Regions from separate parts of the Absiella sp. AM29-15 genome, predicted to be linked through region 3. Evidence: riboswitches for the same ligand, from Rfam matches in the RefSeq annotation. Region 3 holds a riboswitch; each other region holds the start of a gene.
The links. A riboswitch is a leader RNA that binds a small molecule or an ion and turns the genes downstream of it on or off. The one in region 3 is predicted to bind thiamine pyrophosphate.
Positions count from the first base shown of each region.

Region 1: linked by a shared signal. The riboswitch ahead of thiW (energy coupling factor transporter S component ThiW) and the one ahead of DW761_RS09925 (HAD family hydrolase) in region 3 are both predicted to bind thiamine pyrophosphate.
Region 2: linked by a shared signal. The riboswitch ahead of DW761_RS12490 (energy-coupled thiamine transporter ThiT) and the one ahead of DW761_RS09925 (HAD family hydrolase) in region 3 are both predicted to bind thiamine pyrophosphate.
Region 4: linked by a shared signal. The riboswitch ahead of thiC (phosphomethylpyrimidine synthase ThiC) and the one ahead of DW761_RS09925 (HAD family hydrolase) in region 3 are both predicted to bind thiamine pyrophosphate.

Region 1 covers NZ_QVFL01000001.1:2,513-6,714, reverse strand. Annotated here, with positions in the region: gene DW761_RS00030 (MATE family efflux transporter) at 44-1,420, shown strand; TPP riboswitch at 1,506-1,610, shown strand; gene thiW (energy coupling factor transporter S component ThiW) at 1,843-2,412, shown strand; gene thiM (hydroxyethylthiazole kinase) at 2,357-3,175, shown strand; gene thiE (thiamine phosphate synthase) at 3,172-3,804, shown strand; gene DW761_RS00010 (class I SAM-dependent rRNA methyltransferase) at 3,956-4,202, shown strand, end outside.
Region 2 covers NZ_QVFL01000011.1:140,406-144,607, reverse strand. Annotated here, with positions in the region: gene fusA (elongation factor G) at 1-1,146, shown strand, start outside; gene tuf (elongation factor Tu) at 1,214-2,398, shown strand; TPP riboswitch at 2,486-2,574, shown strand; gene DW761_RS12490 (energy-coupled thiamine transporter ThiT) at 2,614-3,129, shown strand; gene metK (methionine adenosyltransferase) at 3,269-4,202, shown strand, end outside.
Region 3 covers NZ_QVFL01000008.1:112,962-117,163, forward strand. Annotated here, with positions in the region: gene DW761_RS09915 (J domain-containing protein) at 1-934, shown strand, start outside; gene thiD (bifunctional hydroxymethylpyrimidine kinase/phosphomethylpyrimidine kinase) at 960-1,751, opposite strand; gene DW761_RS09925 (HAD family hydrolase) at 1,736-2,389, opposite strand; TPP riboswitch at 2,431-2,536, opposite strand; gene DW761_RS09930 (carboxypeptidase M32) at 2,606-4,099, shown strand; gene DW761_RS09935 (GNAT family N-acetyltransferase) at 4,110-4,202, shown strand, end outside.
Region 4 covers NZ_QVFL01000021.1:26,925-31,126, reverse strand. Annotated here, with positions in the region: gene DW761_RS18045 (diguanylate cyclase domain-containing protein) at 1-2,282, shown strand, start outside; TPP riboswitch at 2,336-2,443, shown strand; gene thiC (phosphomethylpyrimidine synthase ThiC) at 2,520-3,830, shown strand; gene DW761_RS18035 (RNA-binding domain-containing protein) at 4,168-4,202, shown strand, end outside.

The DNA.
Region 1 (4,202 bases), on a different contig from region 3:
GACGTGGTATAATAGTTACAAGATTTTAGAGAAGAGGGAGATTATGGATCAAACAGGGATTTTAGAGGGAAATCTGACAAAGGCACTGTTTCGTATGGCGGTTCCTTTATTTTTACTTAATATTTTAAACTCATTATATAACGTAATTGATACGTTCTGGGTAGGTCAGATTGGTGAACTACAGGTCGGGGCTGTATCACTTGTTGGACCAATTATGTGGTGTGCACAAAGTGTGGCATCTGGATTAAGTGCGGCAGCGATTGCAATCATATCTACGAAACTAGGCGCAAAACAAAAAGATGAAGCTAACCGTTTTGCGACAGCCCTGGTATACTTTGCGTTTATCTTTGCGATTATATTAAGCGTTGGCACAATCTTATTTTCAAATACAATATTAGGATATCTGGATACACCAGCCGAAATATATCAGGATTCTCATGATTATCTGATTGGAATATCATTTGATTATCTGGGATTGATCTTATTAAATCTATATATGGCAATTCGTCAAAGTGCCGGGGATAGTAAAAGCGGTGTAAAATTAAATGCGATTGCGTCAATATTAAATGTATTCTTAGATCCATTATTTATCTTTGTGTTCCATATGGGCATCATGGGGGCAGCAGTAGCGACAGTATTATCAAAGATTCTTGTACTACCACTTGCTTATCGATCTATTCGCTCAAAAGACAATGAAGTTTATGTGGCGTTTCGTAAATATCCTTTTCAATTATCTGATGGGAAAACAATTCTACGTCTGTGTATACCAGCAGCGAGTGGTCAATTCTTAGAAAGTTTAGGCTTTGTGATTATGAATAAATATATCGTGTTCTATGGAGCAGTGGCGATATCTGCGTATGGTGTTGGTGGTAAACTTGTGAATTTGATGTATATACCGATTGTATCCTTCGGTTCCATACTTGCGACATTTATCGGTCAGAATTTAGGTGCTGGTAATATCGAAAGGGCAAGAAAATGTTATTGGGTAACCATGCGTATATCCGTGATCAGTGCCATTGCGTTAACGATTATCGGCATGCTGTTGATCAATCCATTTACCCGTATATTTGTTCCAGATGCCAGTGAAGAGTTACTGTCTATTGCATTTGAGTACAATTTTTTCGCATTATTGACAGGTGTTTTTATGGGCTGGTATATGAATTTAAACAGTGTATTCAATGGATCCGGGCATACCAATACTACCTTTATTCTTTCAATGTTGCGGCTATGGGGCTTTCGCATTCCTATGATTATCCTGTTTCATAAGTTCACGGAATTGGGTATTACCGGTATATGGCTTGCGATGTTGTTAAGTAATATTTTAGAATGTATTGTAGGGCAATGGATCTATCAACAAAATCGATGGGTTAAAACAACGCTTGTACAAAAGGAGCTGCAGGAAAGCAGTGTGACTGCATAAAAAGTCTGAATATATCTTATTTCTAATGTAAATCACTATGAAAAAAAGCTCTTGCAATCCTTATTTCAAAGTGGTACCATACTAATGTAATAAAAAGGGGAGCCAATGTGTGCTGAGAGGAAACATTACGTTTCGACCCTGTGAACCTGATACGGGTAATGCCGGCGTAGGGAGTATAACAGAGGTAATCTGAGATATGTCTTTACGTGGATATATCTCTTTTTTATTACTGCTAATGGAAGGGGAGCGCCTTACATTAAAAGATAATCAGCGAGGGAGCCTGCAGACAGGCTGAGAGGAAACTGGCAAGCGTTTCGACCGTACCATATCTGGAAACTGAACCCGATAAACGGCGCTGATTTTTATTTGTATCCTTTTATTTGGTTCAGCATTTCCAGCGAACAAATAGGAGGGTGTTTTTTATGAACAAACAAAATCAAATTTTTCGTAGCGTATTTTTTGCGATGATGGTAGCGGTAGGTGTGGTAATATCACCCATTCTTCGAGTAGAAGGAATGTGTCCGATGGCCCACTTGATCAATATCACAATGGCAGTATTGATGGGACCATGGTATTCTTTGGGGTGTGCTGTAGCTATCGGTATTATTCGTATGGCATGTATGGGAATTCCACCACTTGCATTAACAGGAGCTGTCTTTGGCGCAGCATTATCTGGCATACTATATCGAGCAAGCAATGGAAAAATCTGGGCCGCTGTGCTTGGAGAAATTATCGGTACAGGGATTATTGGTGCTATCGTATCCTATCCTGTTATGGCATATCTATGGGGTAAAAATGGATTAACATGGATGTTCTATGTGCCAAGTTTCCTGATGGGAACCATCATTGGAGGAAGTATTGCTTTCGCATTCCTGTTGAAACTGCAGCATAATGGTATGCTTGCGAAAATGCAGAGAAAGCTTGGAGGTAAGACCTATGAATATACAAGAGGAGTTGTGGCAGGACAAAGCGAAGCTGCACTTGACGCATAATCTGATTCATTGTATCACCAATCCCATATCTATGAATGATTGTGCTAATGCAGTTCTTGCGTTAGGTGGAAAACCAATTATGGCACAACACCCGGATGAAGTAGCACAAATCACCAAAACCGCGAAAGCACTAGCCTTAAATCTGGGAAACTTTGATGATATCCGAAGTAAAGCAATGATAGTATCCATAAAAACTGCTAACGAAAACTACATACCAGTTGTTTTAGATTTGGTAGGTGTTGGCTGTAGCGACTTGCGTTATAATTATGCAAAATCAATGATGGATGCTTACCATATCGATGTAATCAAAGGAAATCTTTCAGAGATTCGTGCAATTGCAGGAAAGCCTGCACATGCACTTGGCATTGATGTTGGAGATTCTGATATCGAACGTGTAGAAGACAGTGCCATCTGGATTCAGGACTTTGCGAAACAAACAGGCTGTTGTATCTTATGCAGTGGAGCTATAGATATCATCAGTGATGGGATACATACCTATAAAGTAGAAAACGGCTGTGAATTATTGACTTTATGTACGGGCACAGGCTGTATGTTAAATGTAATCACTGCGACTTTTTTATCCTGTATGGAGCCTATAAAAGCTTGTATGCTGGCATGTAGCTATTTTGGCGTTGTCGCAGAAAAGTGTCTGAAAGAAACCACGATGCCGGGAAGTTTTCATTATAAATTATTTGATTGGCTGTATGCATTAGAAAAAGAAGAGTATTTAAAATATGCAAAAATAAGTGAGGTAGTGCTATGAGCAAATTAGATTTAACATTATATCTGGTCACAGATTCTACAAATATGACAGAAGAAGAGTTTTTATCAAAAGTAGAAGCCGCATGTAGAGGTGGTGTCACACTTATCCAATTACGTGAAAAGAATCGGACAACGAAGGAATATATAGATTTAGCAAATAAAGTAAAAGCGATTAGTGATCGTTATGATTTACCTTTACTGATTGATGATCGAATTGATGTTGCAATGGCAGTGGATGCCGCAGGCGTTCATGTTGGTGCAGATGATATGCCAGTGGCACTCGCAAGAAAGTTGTTGGGACCTGATAAAATCGTTGGTGCGACCGCAAAAACTGTAGAAGCTGCCATAAAAGCGCAGGCTGATGGCGCAGATTATTTAGGTGTTGGCGCAATATATCCGACTACCACAAAAGTAAAAACAGTACTCACAAAAGTTGAAACATTACAGGATATATGTAAACATGTATCCATACCTGTAGGAGCCATTGGTGGATTAAATAAAGATAACTGCGATATTTTACAAGAAACCGATATCGATGGAATCTGTGTTGTATCAGCTATTATGAAGCAGGCCGATTGTGAATTGGCCGCTAAAGAACTGAAAGAAAAAATCAAAACAATTTTAAAATAGAAGGAAGCATAGAAAGCCATGCAAATACTGGATTTTCTATGTTTTTTTCTTTTTAAATCTCTTTTTTAATTATGAAAATTCACGATAATGATTGTATGTAAGGAAACGATTATGTTAAAATGAGGTGTATTTGTGAATGAGAGGTAAATGTATGAAGAAAAAATATCCTGTGGTCATCATATCAGAAGAAGGCGCATCATGGCTTGAAAAGGGCCAAATGTGGATGTATAAAAATAATGTAGTTTCTATTGATGATGATGCTGAAAATGGCGCAATTGTAAATATTATGACTGAGAAAGGCAACTATTTAGGAACTGGTTTTTTATCAAGAATCAGTCATATCACTGTTAGAATACTATCAAAGAACCCAGATGAAGTATTTGATCGTGAGTTCTTTA
Region 2 (4,202 bases), on a different contig from region 3:
TTCAAAATTGCTACTGACCCATTCGTTGGTAAGTTATCATACTTCCGTGTATACTCAGGTACTGCAAAATCAGGAAGTTATATCTTAAACTCAACAAAAGGTAAGAGAGAACGTTTTGGACGTATCGTACAGATGCATGCAAACTCTCGTAAAGAAATCGAAGAAGTTTATGCAGGTGATATTGCTGCAGCAGTAGGTTTAAAGGTAACTACTACCGGAGATTCTCTGTGTGCTGAAGATCATCCTGTTGTACTGGAAAGCATGGAATTCCCAGAACCAGTTATTGAATTATCTCTGGAACCAAAAACAAAAGCTGACCAGGATAAAATGGGACTTGCTCTTGCAAAACTTGCAGAAGAAGACCCTACATTCAAAACTTACACTGATCAGGAAACAGGTCAGACAATTATCGCTGGTGTTGGTGAACTTCACCTGGATATTATCGTTGACCGTCTGCGTCGTGAATTTAAGGTAGAAGCTAACGTTGGTCAGCCAATGGTTGCTTACCGTGAAACAATTCGTGAAGCTGCTGATTGTGAAGGAAAATACATCAAACAGTCTGGTGGACGTGGTCAGTATGGTCACGTATGGATCAAATTTGAACCTCAAGAAGAAGGTAAAGGATTTGAATTCGTTGACGCAACTGTTGGTGGTAGTGTTCCTCGTGAATATATCAAACCAACTGCTGAAGGTCTGGAAGATGCATTGCAGAATGGTATCATCGCTGGTTACCCAGTAATCGATATCAAAGCTACATTGTTTGATGGATCTTACCATGATGTCGATTCTAGTGAAATGGCTTATAAGATTGCTGCATCTATGGCTTTAAAAGCTGCTGCTAAGAAATGTAAACCAGTTATCCTAGAACCAGTTATGGAAGTTGAAGTAACTGCACCTAATGAATATTTAGGTAGCGTTATGGGTGACGTAAGTTCTCGTCGTGGTGCAATCATTGACCAGGAAGAAAGAGGAAATGCGATCATTGTTAAGGCACACATCCCATTATCTGAAATGTTTGGTTATGTAACTGACCTTCGTTCATTCACTCAGGGACGTGGAAATTACTCTATGAAATTCGATCATTATAGCGAAGTTCCTAAGAGTATTGCAGAAAAAATCGTTAAAAACAACAGTTCTGAAAATTAATTGTTGCTTTTATAAAAACTTTGAATTAGAATATACATGAAAACTATAAATTAGGAGGAAAATTAAAATGGCTAAAGAAAAATTTGACCGTTCCAAAACACATGTTAACATTGGAACTATCGGACACGTTGACCACGGTAAAACAACTTTAACTGCTGCAATCACAAACGTACTTGCAAAAGACGGTATGGCTGAAGCAAAAGCTTACGATGCAATCGATGGTGCTCCAGAAGAAAAAGAACGTGGTATCACAATTAACACTGCTCACGTTGAGTATCAGACAGACAAACGTCACTATGCACACGTTGACTGTCCAGGTCACGCTGACTACGTTAAGAACATGATCACTGGTGCTGCTCAGATGGATGGTGCTATCCTTGTAGTTGCTGCATCTGATGGTCCTATGCCTCAGACTCGTGAGCACATCTTACTTGCTCGTCAGGTAGGTGTTCCTTACATCGTTGTATTCTTGAACAAATGCGACATGGTTGATGATGAAGAATTAATCGACCTTGTTGAAATGGAAGTTCGTGAATTATTAAGCGAATACGGATTCGACGGAGATAACGCTCCAGTTATCCGTGGTTCTGCATTGAAGGCTCTTGAAGGAGATCCTAAATATGTTGGTGCTATCCACGAATTAATGGATGCTGTTGACGAATATATCCCAGATCCAGTTCGTGACACTGATAAACCATTCTTGATGTCTGTAGAAGACGTTATGACTATCACAGGACGTGGTACAGTTGCTACTGGCCGTGTTGAACGTGGTGTTGTTAAGATGGGTGAAGAAGTTGAAATCGTTGGTATCCACGACACTCGTAAAACAGTTATCACTGGATTGGAAATGTTCCGTAAACAGTTGGAATATGCTGAATCAGGTGACAACATTGGTGCATTGTTACGTGGTATCAACCGTGATGAAATCCAGCGTGGACAGGTTCTTGCTAAACCAGGAACAGTACACCCTCACACAAAATTCAAAGCTCAGGTTTATGTATTGAGCAAAGATGAAGGTGGACGTCACACTCCATTCGTATCTAACTACCGTCCTCAGTTCTACTTCCGTACAACTGACGTAACTGGTGTTATCACATTACCAGAAGGAACTGATATGTGTATGCCTGGAGATAACGTAGAAATGACTGTTGAATTGATCGCTCCAATCGCTATCGAAAACAACACTAAATTCTCTATCCGTGAAGGTGGACGTACAGTAGGTTCAGGTAACGTTACTGAAATCATCGAGTAATTTAAACTTATGATGAAAAGCATTGGTCTATGACTGATGCTTTTTTTACATCTATTGCAATTTCAGATAAAGTGTGTATAATAAATAACGTCATGACAGGGGTGCCTTCGGGCTGAGAAACACCCTTATGACCTGATCTAGTTAATACTAGCGTAGGGAGTCAGATCTATGAATTCTTAGATTTGTTGACTTACGCCTCACGGAGGTGTTTTTTTATGAAAAAATTGACAACATTAGATTTGGTTTATATGGCATTTTATGCTGCATTATTCATGGTGCTTGATTACTTTACAAATATGATTCCTTTCTTGAAGATGCCAAATGGTGGTTCTATTGGCGTATCGACAATTGCGTTGATCGTTTGCAGTTATCATTTAGGATGGATCAAAGGAACCATCGTTGGACTTGTTTCTGTATTGATTCAGTTTGTGACAGGTCCAATGTATATCCCACAGTTATTGGGATTCCTAATGGATTACTTAATCGCATTTAGTGTATATGGTTTGGCTAGCTTATTTCCAAATTATAAGTATTTCTATTCTGGAATTCTAATTACCAATTTTCTGCGTTTTGCAAGTCATACCATTGGTGGTGTGATAGTATGGGAAACAACATGGTGGGGTTCCATTATATACAATGCACCATATATGATTGCTACAACGATTGTCGGAATGATCGTTGTGCCAATTTTAGTTGAGCGTCTGCATTTAAATAAAGAAAAAACAGCGTAATGATAAAGATTTGCCCATATGAACAAGAAAATGGGTAAATCTTTTTTTCATGAATTTATGAAATCATTTATATTAAATCTTGTTTTATGAACTAGAATGAACGATAATATAGTTGAACATGAGAAAGGAAATAATAAATATGCTAAATAGACAATTTTTTACTTCTGAGTCTGTAACAGAAGGACATCCTGATAAAATATGTGATCAGATTTCAGATGCAGTATTAGATGCAATTTTAGAAAAAGATCCAATGGCACGAGTTGCTTGTGAAACATGCTGTACAACGGGTATGGTGATGATCATGGGAGAAATATCTACAAATTGTTACGTTGACATTCCAAGTATCGCAAGAAATACGATTTTGGAAATTGGATATGATAGAGCAAAATATGGCTTTGATGGAACGACTTGTTCTGTTTTAACTTCAATTGATGAACAGTCTTCTGATATTGCCATGGGTGTTGATCACTCTCTAGAAACAAAAGAAGGCGGAGAAGAAAACAATGGTGCAGGGGATCAGGGAATGATGTTTGGATATGCCTGCGATGAAACACTTGAATATATGCCAATGTCTATTTCCCTTGCCCACAGACTTGCTAAACAGTTGACAAAAATTCGTAAGGATGGAATTGTAGACTATCTTCGTCCTGATGGGAAAACACAGGTTACGGTGGAATATATTGATGATAAACCTACACGTGTAGATACGATTGTTATTTCAACGCAACATTCCGATACAGTTTCTTTAGATACAATTCGTAAAGATTTAAAGGAGCATGTGATAGATGTCATCATAGATCCTAAAATGATAGATGAAGATACAAAGATTTATATCAATCCAACAGGACGCTTTGTAATAGGCGGACCTCAAGGGGATAGTGGTTTAACAGGAAGAAAAATAATTGTAGATACATATGGTGGTATGGCACGTCATGGTGGTGGAGCATTTTCTGGAAAGGATCCTACAAAAGTAGACCGTAGTGCTGCTTATGCCGCTCGTTATGTTGCAAAAAATATTGTTGCTGCAGGCTTGGCTAAACGATGCGAAATTCAACTTGCATATGCGATTGGTA
Region 3 (4,202 bases):
TTATTTAAATAGAGCAAATCAACATAAGATAAAACAAATCAAAATAATGTTGGTTGTTATCGTAGTTTTAATATTTGTTTTTCAAGCTAGAAATCTGAATATAAATAACCTTTATTTTTATGAATTTCCTATTGACCAGAAAATACGCGAGCGTTATGGTAATCATGTAATATTGAATCAAGAAATAGAAACAGATAATCCTTTGTACAAAGATACCCAAATCTATAAATGCTATGATGAAGAAAATGATGTCACATTCTATCTAAAAGAAAAGGAAAATGAACAAGGGGAAACTGTATTTGAAGATACCCTTTCCGGGGCTTTTGTTTCTTCGTTGAACATCAATTTTACAGTTCATCAGAAGGATATTTATCCTATCAGCCGCATGTATGATAACGCAGAAGGTTTTGATATTAAAGTTACTGCGGAAAATGGTGATGCGATGGCGAAGGAATTGTATTTGCTAGTACAAAAAGTATGTGCTTCCCCTTTGTATGAAATATGTAAAGATATCCGGTTTTATGGATTGCCAGAACATGCGAAATTTGCACATTATGCCAGATATTCAAAAACAATCGAAGAATTATCAAAGCTGAATGAAAAAGAAATCAAGGACTGGTTGTTTTTCAGTATCACTGCTTATCGTTTAGATTTTACACTGTGGCAACCTGAAAAATATCAAGACGATGTACAAAAATATCTTCATGATGCTTCCGGCATTGATATATTAGGTAAGCATTACAATGATGTACATGTCGAGAATGATAAGCTTTCTATTGGCAATTTCTATCGTTTGGCTTTACATTTAGATTTGAATATCCAAAAGCTGTATGATGATAGCTTGATATGGTATACAAAAAACACGACGCAAATGATAGGAAATGGCGTCACTACCCCTTATATTGATGTGTCTTTGGTAAAAAAATTATTGTAAATGAAAAGTCGCGATTTGCGACTTTTTATGCTTTATTCATCAAGTTCCAGCAATGATTTAAAGGTCCACTGCCTTTTCCTAAATCCATGCCATCTTTTAATGCACCTGTGATATATGCCTTTGCATTTTTTACACTGTTTACCATGTCATAACCCAATGCTAAATTACTGGCAATTGCACTGGATAAGGTACAGCCGGTTCCATGGGTATTAGGATTTTGTATCTTAACACAAGGCAGCCAGACTTCTTCTCCATCATGATACAATAAATCATCTGCACAATCCTCAAAATGTCCACCTTTAATCAAAATATAGCCATGATAATTTGTGGCAATCTTTTGTGCTGCTTTAACCATATCATCTTTCGACTCAATAGAAAATTCACATAATACTTCTGCTTCTGGAATATTTGGTGTAATAATCTGTGCCAGTGGCAACAACTCTTTTTGCAGCATCGTTAATGCTTTTTGCGCTAATAGCCGATCACCACTGGTGGATACCATCACTGGATCCACCACGATATTTTTAGGTTGATATTGTTTCAGCTTTTCCACAATGACTTCGATTAATTCCGGTTGTGATACCATCCCGATTTTTACTGCATCTGGGAAAATATCTTCAAATACACAATCAAACTGTTCCTTTAAAAAGGCAGGTGTTACATTCATAATATCACGTACACCACATGTATTTTGCGCAACTAATGCGGTGATCACACTCATCCCATATACCTTATGTGCCATAAAGGTCTTTAAATCTGCCTGTGCCCCTGCCCCACCACTTGGGTCTGTGCCTGCAATTGTTAAAACTTTCTGCATAATACCTCCTCCAGTTCCTGCATATCCTCTATGTATGCATCTGCCATCCTTCTGATTTTTTCTTCATCTTTCTGCTGGCTTTTTTCTTTCACGGCTACCACATAGCATCCTGCTTTTTTTGCACCTGATACAGCGTGCAATGCATCTTCAATGACGACACACTCCGCTGGTTTTAATTGCATCTTTTCACAGGCGTAATAGAAACAAGCCGGATCATCTTTGGATAAATGGATATCTTCACAACTTAAGATATAGGAGAATTTATTTGATAGTCCATGTTTTTTCAAGGCTGTTTCACACACTTCTTTATGATTGGCACTTAATACACATAAAGTCACTGGCATTGTAGAAAGCTTCTGTATGCATTCCTTTACACCAGGTTTTAACTCCATATGGATATATCGTTTTTTCAATAAAGCATAAACTTCATCACGCACTGTCTCTAATGATTCCTTTTGTACATAATGTTTTTGAAGATATGCGACTGCTTCTTCCATGCGTAAAGTAGAAAATACTTCATCTAAATTTTCATTTGTCTGTATTCCTTTACTGATTAAATAAGAAAATGCAAAATCATCCCATACATGCATACTATCTAACAGTGTGCCATCTAAATCAAAAATACATCCTTTTATCATAGACCCTCCAAAAAAAAGAATATCCCCAACATGAGAATATTCCAATAACTAATGATTATTCCCTACGTTGGCATTATCCAAATCAGGTATCGGTCGAAGTTTTCAACTTCCTCTCAGCCGGTCATACCAGCTCCCGTGATTTCCATGGTAATCATAGCATAAAGGGACGAAAAATGAAAGCAGATATGTTACAATATTCGCATAGAGGTGAACATTATGGTAGAAACATTAAGAAAAGCTTTTCAAGAATATAAGGATATCCAAAAGGCCTACACACTCGCATTGAGTACAATGTATTATGATATCGCAACGATTGCGCCAAAGAAAGGAATTGCCAAACGTAATGAAGCAATGGCATATTTAAGTGGTGAAGCATTCAGTAAGGCAACCGATAAGGAAGCTCTTGCGATGATTGAAGAATTAGGAAAAATCACAAATGACACAGAAGAAAAAAGAGAAATCACGTTGTTTCTAAAAGGTATGGAATATGATCGGGTATTGCCAAAAGATGTATATGTCGCAATGCAGAAAAGCATCAACGACAGTGAAGCCGCATGGCATATCGCAAAAGATCAGGATGATTATGCATCTTTCGCACCTTATTTAAAAGATGTGATTCTAAAACAAAAAGAAGCACTGACGTATGTACAAAAAGAAAGTACAGACTATGATTATTTATTAGATCGCTACGAAGATGGGATGAATGTGAAACAATATGATGCATTTTTTAATTCCATCAAAGAACAACTGGTACCTTTCATCAAAAAAATTAATGAACAGAAGGAACAGATCGATGATTCCGTATTACATCAAAGTTTTGATATTGATCAACAGGCAAAATACAATGCGCAATTACTAGATTATTTAGGAATAGATCGAGAAAAATGCATTATGGGATTAACGGAACATCCATTTACTGATTTCTTTAGTGAGAATGAGGCACGTATTACCACACATTATTATGAACATGATGTTATGTCTGGCATCTTTTCCACAATGCATGAATATGGTCATGCTTTATATTCGTTACAGGTAAAACCAGAATATGATGGAACTGCTTTAAAAGATAATATTGGTTACGCTATGCATGAAAGTCAATCCCGCTTTATGGAAAATCATATCGGGCGTCATCCAGCTTTCTGGCAGGTACAATACCCTATCCTTCAAAGCTATTTCCCAAAACAACTTTCTCATGTATCCTTTGAAGATTTCATGCGTATGATCAATATTACACGACCTTCTTTTATACGAACAGAAGCAGATGAATTGACCTATCCATTACATATTTTAATTCGTTATGAATTAGAAAAAGAAATTTTCAATGGTTCTATTCCTCTTGATCAGTTAGAAACCATGTGGAATGATAAATATGAAAAATATCTGGGGCTTCGTCCACGTAATCATCGTGAAGGAATTTTACAGGATATGCACTGGGGCGGTGGCAATTTTGGATATTTTCCAACATACGCCTTAGGAAGTGCTTATGCAGCACAGTTTTATAGTGCTATGGAAAAACAGCTGCCAGTGGCAGATTATTTAAGAAACAATCAATTTGATAAAATCGCGGCATGGTTAAAAGACAATATCCACTATGTTGGTGCCTATCAAAACGCTAATGAAGTTTTAAAACAAGCAACAGGTGACACCTTTCGTGCCCAATACTACATCGATTATTTAATGAATAAATATCGTACATTATATCAACTTTAGGAGAATTTTTATGATAGAAACAAAACGATTAATTTTACGCCCATTTCATGAACAAGACACAGAAGCTTTATTTGAAATTATGAAAGATAAAGAAGTAAATACT
Region 4 (4,202 bases), on a different contig from region 3:
CGGAGCATGAAGGCATAGAATTTAGAGATGTCGCAAAAGATGGCAGTATTCTATGGCTGGAAATCAGTGTACACTATGCTGGCTCTGAAGAAGGTGTGGATATCTATGATACCCTGTGTACAGATGTGACGGCCATTAAGAAGCAAGAAAAAGAACTGTTGGATTCACAAAATGTACTTCAAAGTATTTTGGGTATTTCCAATGCAAAAGGCTCTAAAGTATCCTTAGCAATGAAAAATAAAGAATATGCAGCTTATCTGTTCGCAAATTCTATGAGTGGTGGTATTATCGCTGGTTATTGTGATGAAGGTTTTACCCTGTATTTCGCAAATGATGAAATCATCAGTTTACTGGGATTTGATTCCTATCAGGATTTTTATGATGGGATCAATGGTAAATTAATGAACACAATCTATATAGAAGATCGCAACCGGGTAAAAAGAGATATTGGGGATAACTTTTATGAAGGCTACGAATATACAGTAAACTATCGTATGGTACGTAAAAACAATTCCTTATTATGGGTCATTAATAGAGGAAGGGTGATTAAGGCTGAAAATGATCAGCTTGCGGTAATTTCTTATTGTATCGATATCAGTGAAAAAATGAATACACAGATGGAATTAAGAAAAGCCCAGGAAGATATCAACCTTTTAAATTCTCTGGTACCAGGAGGCTATCATCAATGTTACGATAAACCAGATTTTCCAATTAAACATGTATCTGATCGATTCCTTGATATGATTGGATACACCAAAGAAGAACTGGAGCTAAACTTTGATAATAAATACATCAATCTGATATATCCTGCCGATCGAGAGCTCATGCGTGAAACAGTACGTTACTCTCGTGGCAATCAAGGATTATTTACGGGAGAATACCGATTATATACAGCCAATGGAATTATCTGGGTACGTGATCAAACACGAATCATCATCGAAGATAACGAATGTTTCTTTGCAGGTATCATTGAAGATATCACAGACATTATCAATATGAAACAGAAACTGGAAACCATTGTCGCAAATACACCAGGAGATGTTTTCTGTATAGAGAATAACGAAATATATTTCTATAGTTTTAACCTTTCAAAAACCATGGGTTATTCCCATGAAGAATATAAACAGCAGATCATAGAAACCAAAGGTACCTGCTTTACAGATCCAAGAGATAAAAAGATGGTTCATGAAGCAATTTTCAACGCAAGAAAAACCAAACAGGATATTGATCTGATGTTTCGCAGTATCACGAAAAACAAAGAAACCCGCTATATTCATATGATTGCGATGAACAGAGGATTATATGAAGGAGATCTTTTGTATTATGGAATTATGATGGATGCGACAGCACTTATCAATAAGGAACAAGAATTAAATATCACCCAGCAGATGTATGAAAGCATTATCCATCAGGCAAATCTAAGTGTTTGGGAATATGAAGCGAAACGAGATATTCTGACAATCAATGAAGATGGATTAAAACAAATCTGTACGATGAATCCCAATAACGCAGTAAAGAATTATAATAACTATATTCTGAGTGATTTCTTAAAACGTGATTATAATCGATATTCTGGATGTAAAAGTCTGGAATTGTTGAAAAATAAAATCTTAAAACATAAATTCAACGAAGAAATTATAGAAGTCATGTTATTTAGCAATCTTCATCGCTGGGTAAAATTAACCTGTGAGCCTATCTTTGATGAAAATGGTGAATTGATCAAAGTAATAGGATATCTTCAAAATATCAGTAAACAAGTAGAAAAGGAAACACTGGCAAAAGAAGAAAAAAAATATGCACAGTTTGATTCTTTGACAGGTATTTATAATCGTCGTATGGGTGAATTAATGATGCGTAATGCACTTGTGTTATGCAGCAGTAAGCAGAAATATGCATTGATGATGATTGATCTTGATGATTTTAAACAAATCAACGACCAATATGGGCATTTACAGGGAGATCGTGTATTACGTGAAATCGCCTCCGTGATTATGACGCATATGGGTAATGGAGATATCTTCTGCCGTTATGGTGGAGATGAATTCTTAGTTCTGATGAAATATCAACAATTAGATGCCATTAAACAAAAAATCAATGCTATTCAAAACAGTCTTGCGAAATGCTGTACCCTTCAGGGAAATGAAAATGTTTATATATCCATTGGCGTTGCCACAGCACCAATGCATGGAATGAATCTGCAAGTCTTATATGAGAAAGCAGATAAAGCTTTATATCGTGCAAAATTAAATGGAAAGAATCAATATTATATTTACGCAGAATAGTATATTGTAAAATTTACATTGACTTATTGGTTTATGTATGGTCTAATAAATACGTACAAAAAATGGGGTGCCAATGATGGCTGAGATTGGATCAATAAAGATCCTGACCCACTGAACCTGATACGGGTAATGCCGGCGAAGGGATTTTATTGTGACGAAAGTGTAATCCACGATATAAATTTACTAAGCAAAAGCTGACACCGTAGCAGGCGTTCAGCTTTTTTTAGGAGGAAGAAAATGGAATACACAACACAAATGAACGCTGCTAGAAACAACGTGATCACAAAAGAAATGAAAGCTGTCGCAGCCTATGAACAGATGGATGTAGAAGAGGTACGCGATTATGTTGCGAAAGGACAAATTGTCATTCCGGCAAATAAAAACCATACCTGTTTAAAACCTTATGGAATTGGCAGAATGCTAAAAACAAAAATCAATGTCAATCTGGGCACAAGCAAAGACTGTTTAGATTTGGATATGGAAATGGAAAAAGTCAAAAGTGCCGTAAACATGGGCGCAGAAGCTATCATGGATTTAAGCTCTTTTGGGGATACACAAACATTTAGAAGAAAGCTGACAAAAGAATGTCCAGCAATATTAGGAACTGTGCCAATTTATGATGCAGTCGTTTACTACAATAAGGCATTAAAAGATATCACAACACAGGAATGGCTGGATGTATTTCGTATGCACGCAGAAGATGGTGTAGATTTTATGACCATCCATTGTGGAATAAACAAACGTACAGCACAACGCTTTAAAGACAATAAACGTATCACAAACATTGTATCCAGAGGCGGCTCTATCATTTTCGCATGGATGGAAATAACAGGGAATGAAAATCCATTCTATGAACGATTTGATGAAGTGCTGGATATCTGCCAGAAATATGATGTTACTTTAAGTTTAGGCGATGCATGTCGCCCTGGCTGTATTGAAGATGGTTCTGATATTTCTCAGATCGAAGAACTTGTGACATTAGGGGAACTAACAAAACGGGCATGGGAAAAAGATGTTCAGGTCATGATTGAAGGACCAGGTCATATGCCTTTAAATCAGATTCAGGCAAATATGGAAATTCAGAATACCATTTGTAAAGGCGCACCATTCTACGTATTAGGACCTATTGTTACAGATGTTGCACCAGGTTATGATCATATCACGGCAGCGATTGGTGGTGCCATTGCGGCTACTTATGGCGCAAGTTTCCTATGTTATGTAACACCGGCTGAACACCTGCGTTTACCAGATGTGAATGATGTAAAAGAAGGTATTATCGCAAGTAAAATCGCAGCACATGCGGCAGATGTTGCCAAAGGTGTTAAAGGTGCGATTGACTGGGATCACAAAATGGCAATGGCAAGAAGAAATCTGGATTGGGAAACCATGTTTGAAACAGCGATTGATCCTGAAAAAGCAAGACGATATCGTAAAGACAGCACACCAGAAAGAGAAGATACATGTACAATGTGTGGAAAAATGTGTGCAATTCGTAATATGAATAAGATACTAAATGGGGAAAACGTGGATATCATGGAAGAAGAATAATGAGAAAACATCGTCGATTTCGGCGATGTTTTTCTATAGAATGTTATAGGGAAGTGAATTAAAATATTTGAATTAATCATTTTTTTTATGATTAAACGTGTTATACTATTGAATATAATGTAAGTCGTCGATAAGTCGTCGATAAGTCGTCGATAAGTCGTCGATAAGTCGTCGATGAAAAAATATGGTTATCGGTCAAAAAGCCTTTAAAATAGCGTATTTTGATAAAAATTAGTCGTTGATAAGTCGTTGATAAGTCGTCGATAAGTCGTCGATAAGTCGTCGATAAGTCGTCGATAAATCGTTTAAAGAAATTAAAAACGGATGGGAGGAAATTATGTCAATACCAATTACAATTGATTCTTTAATGGA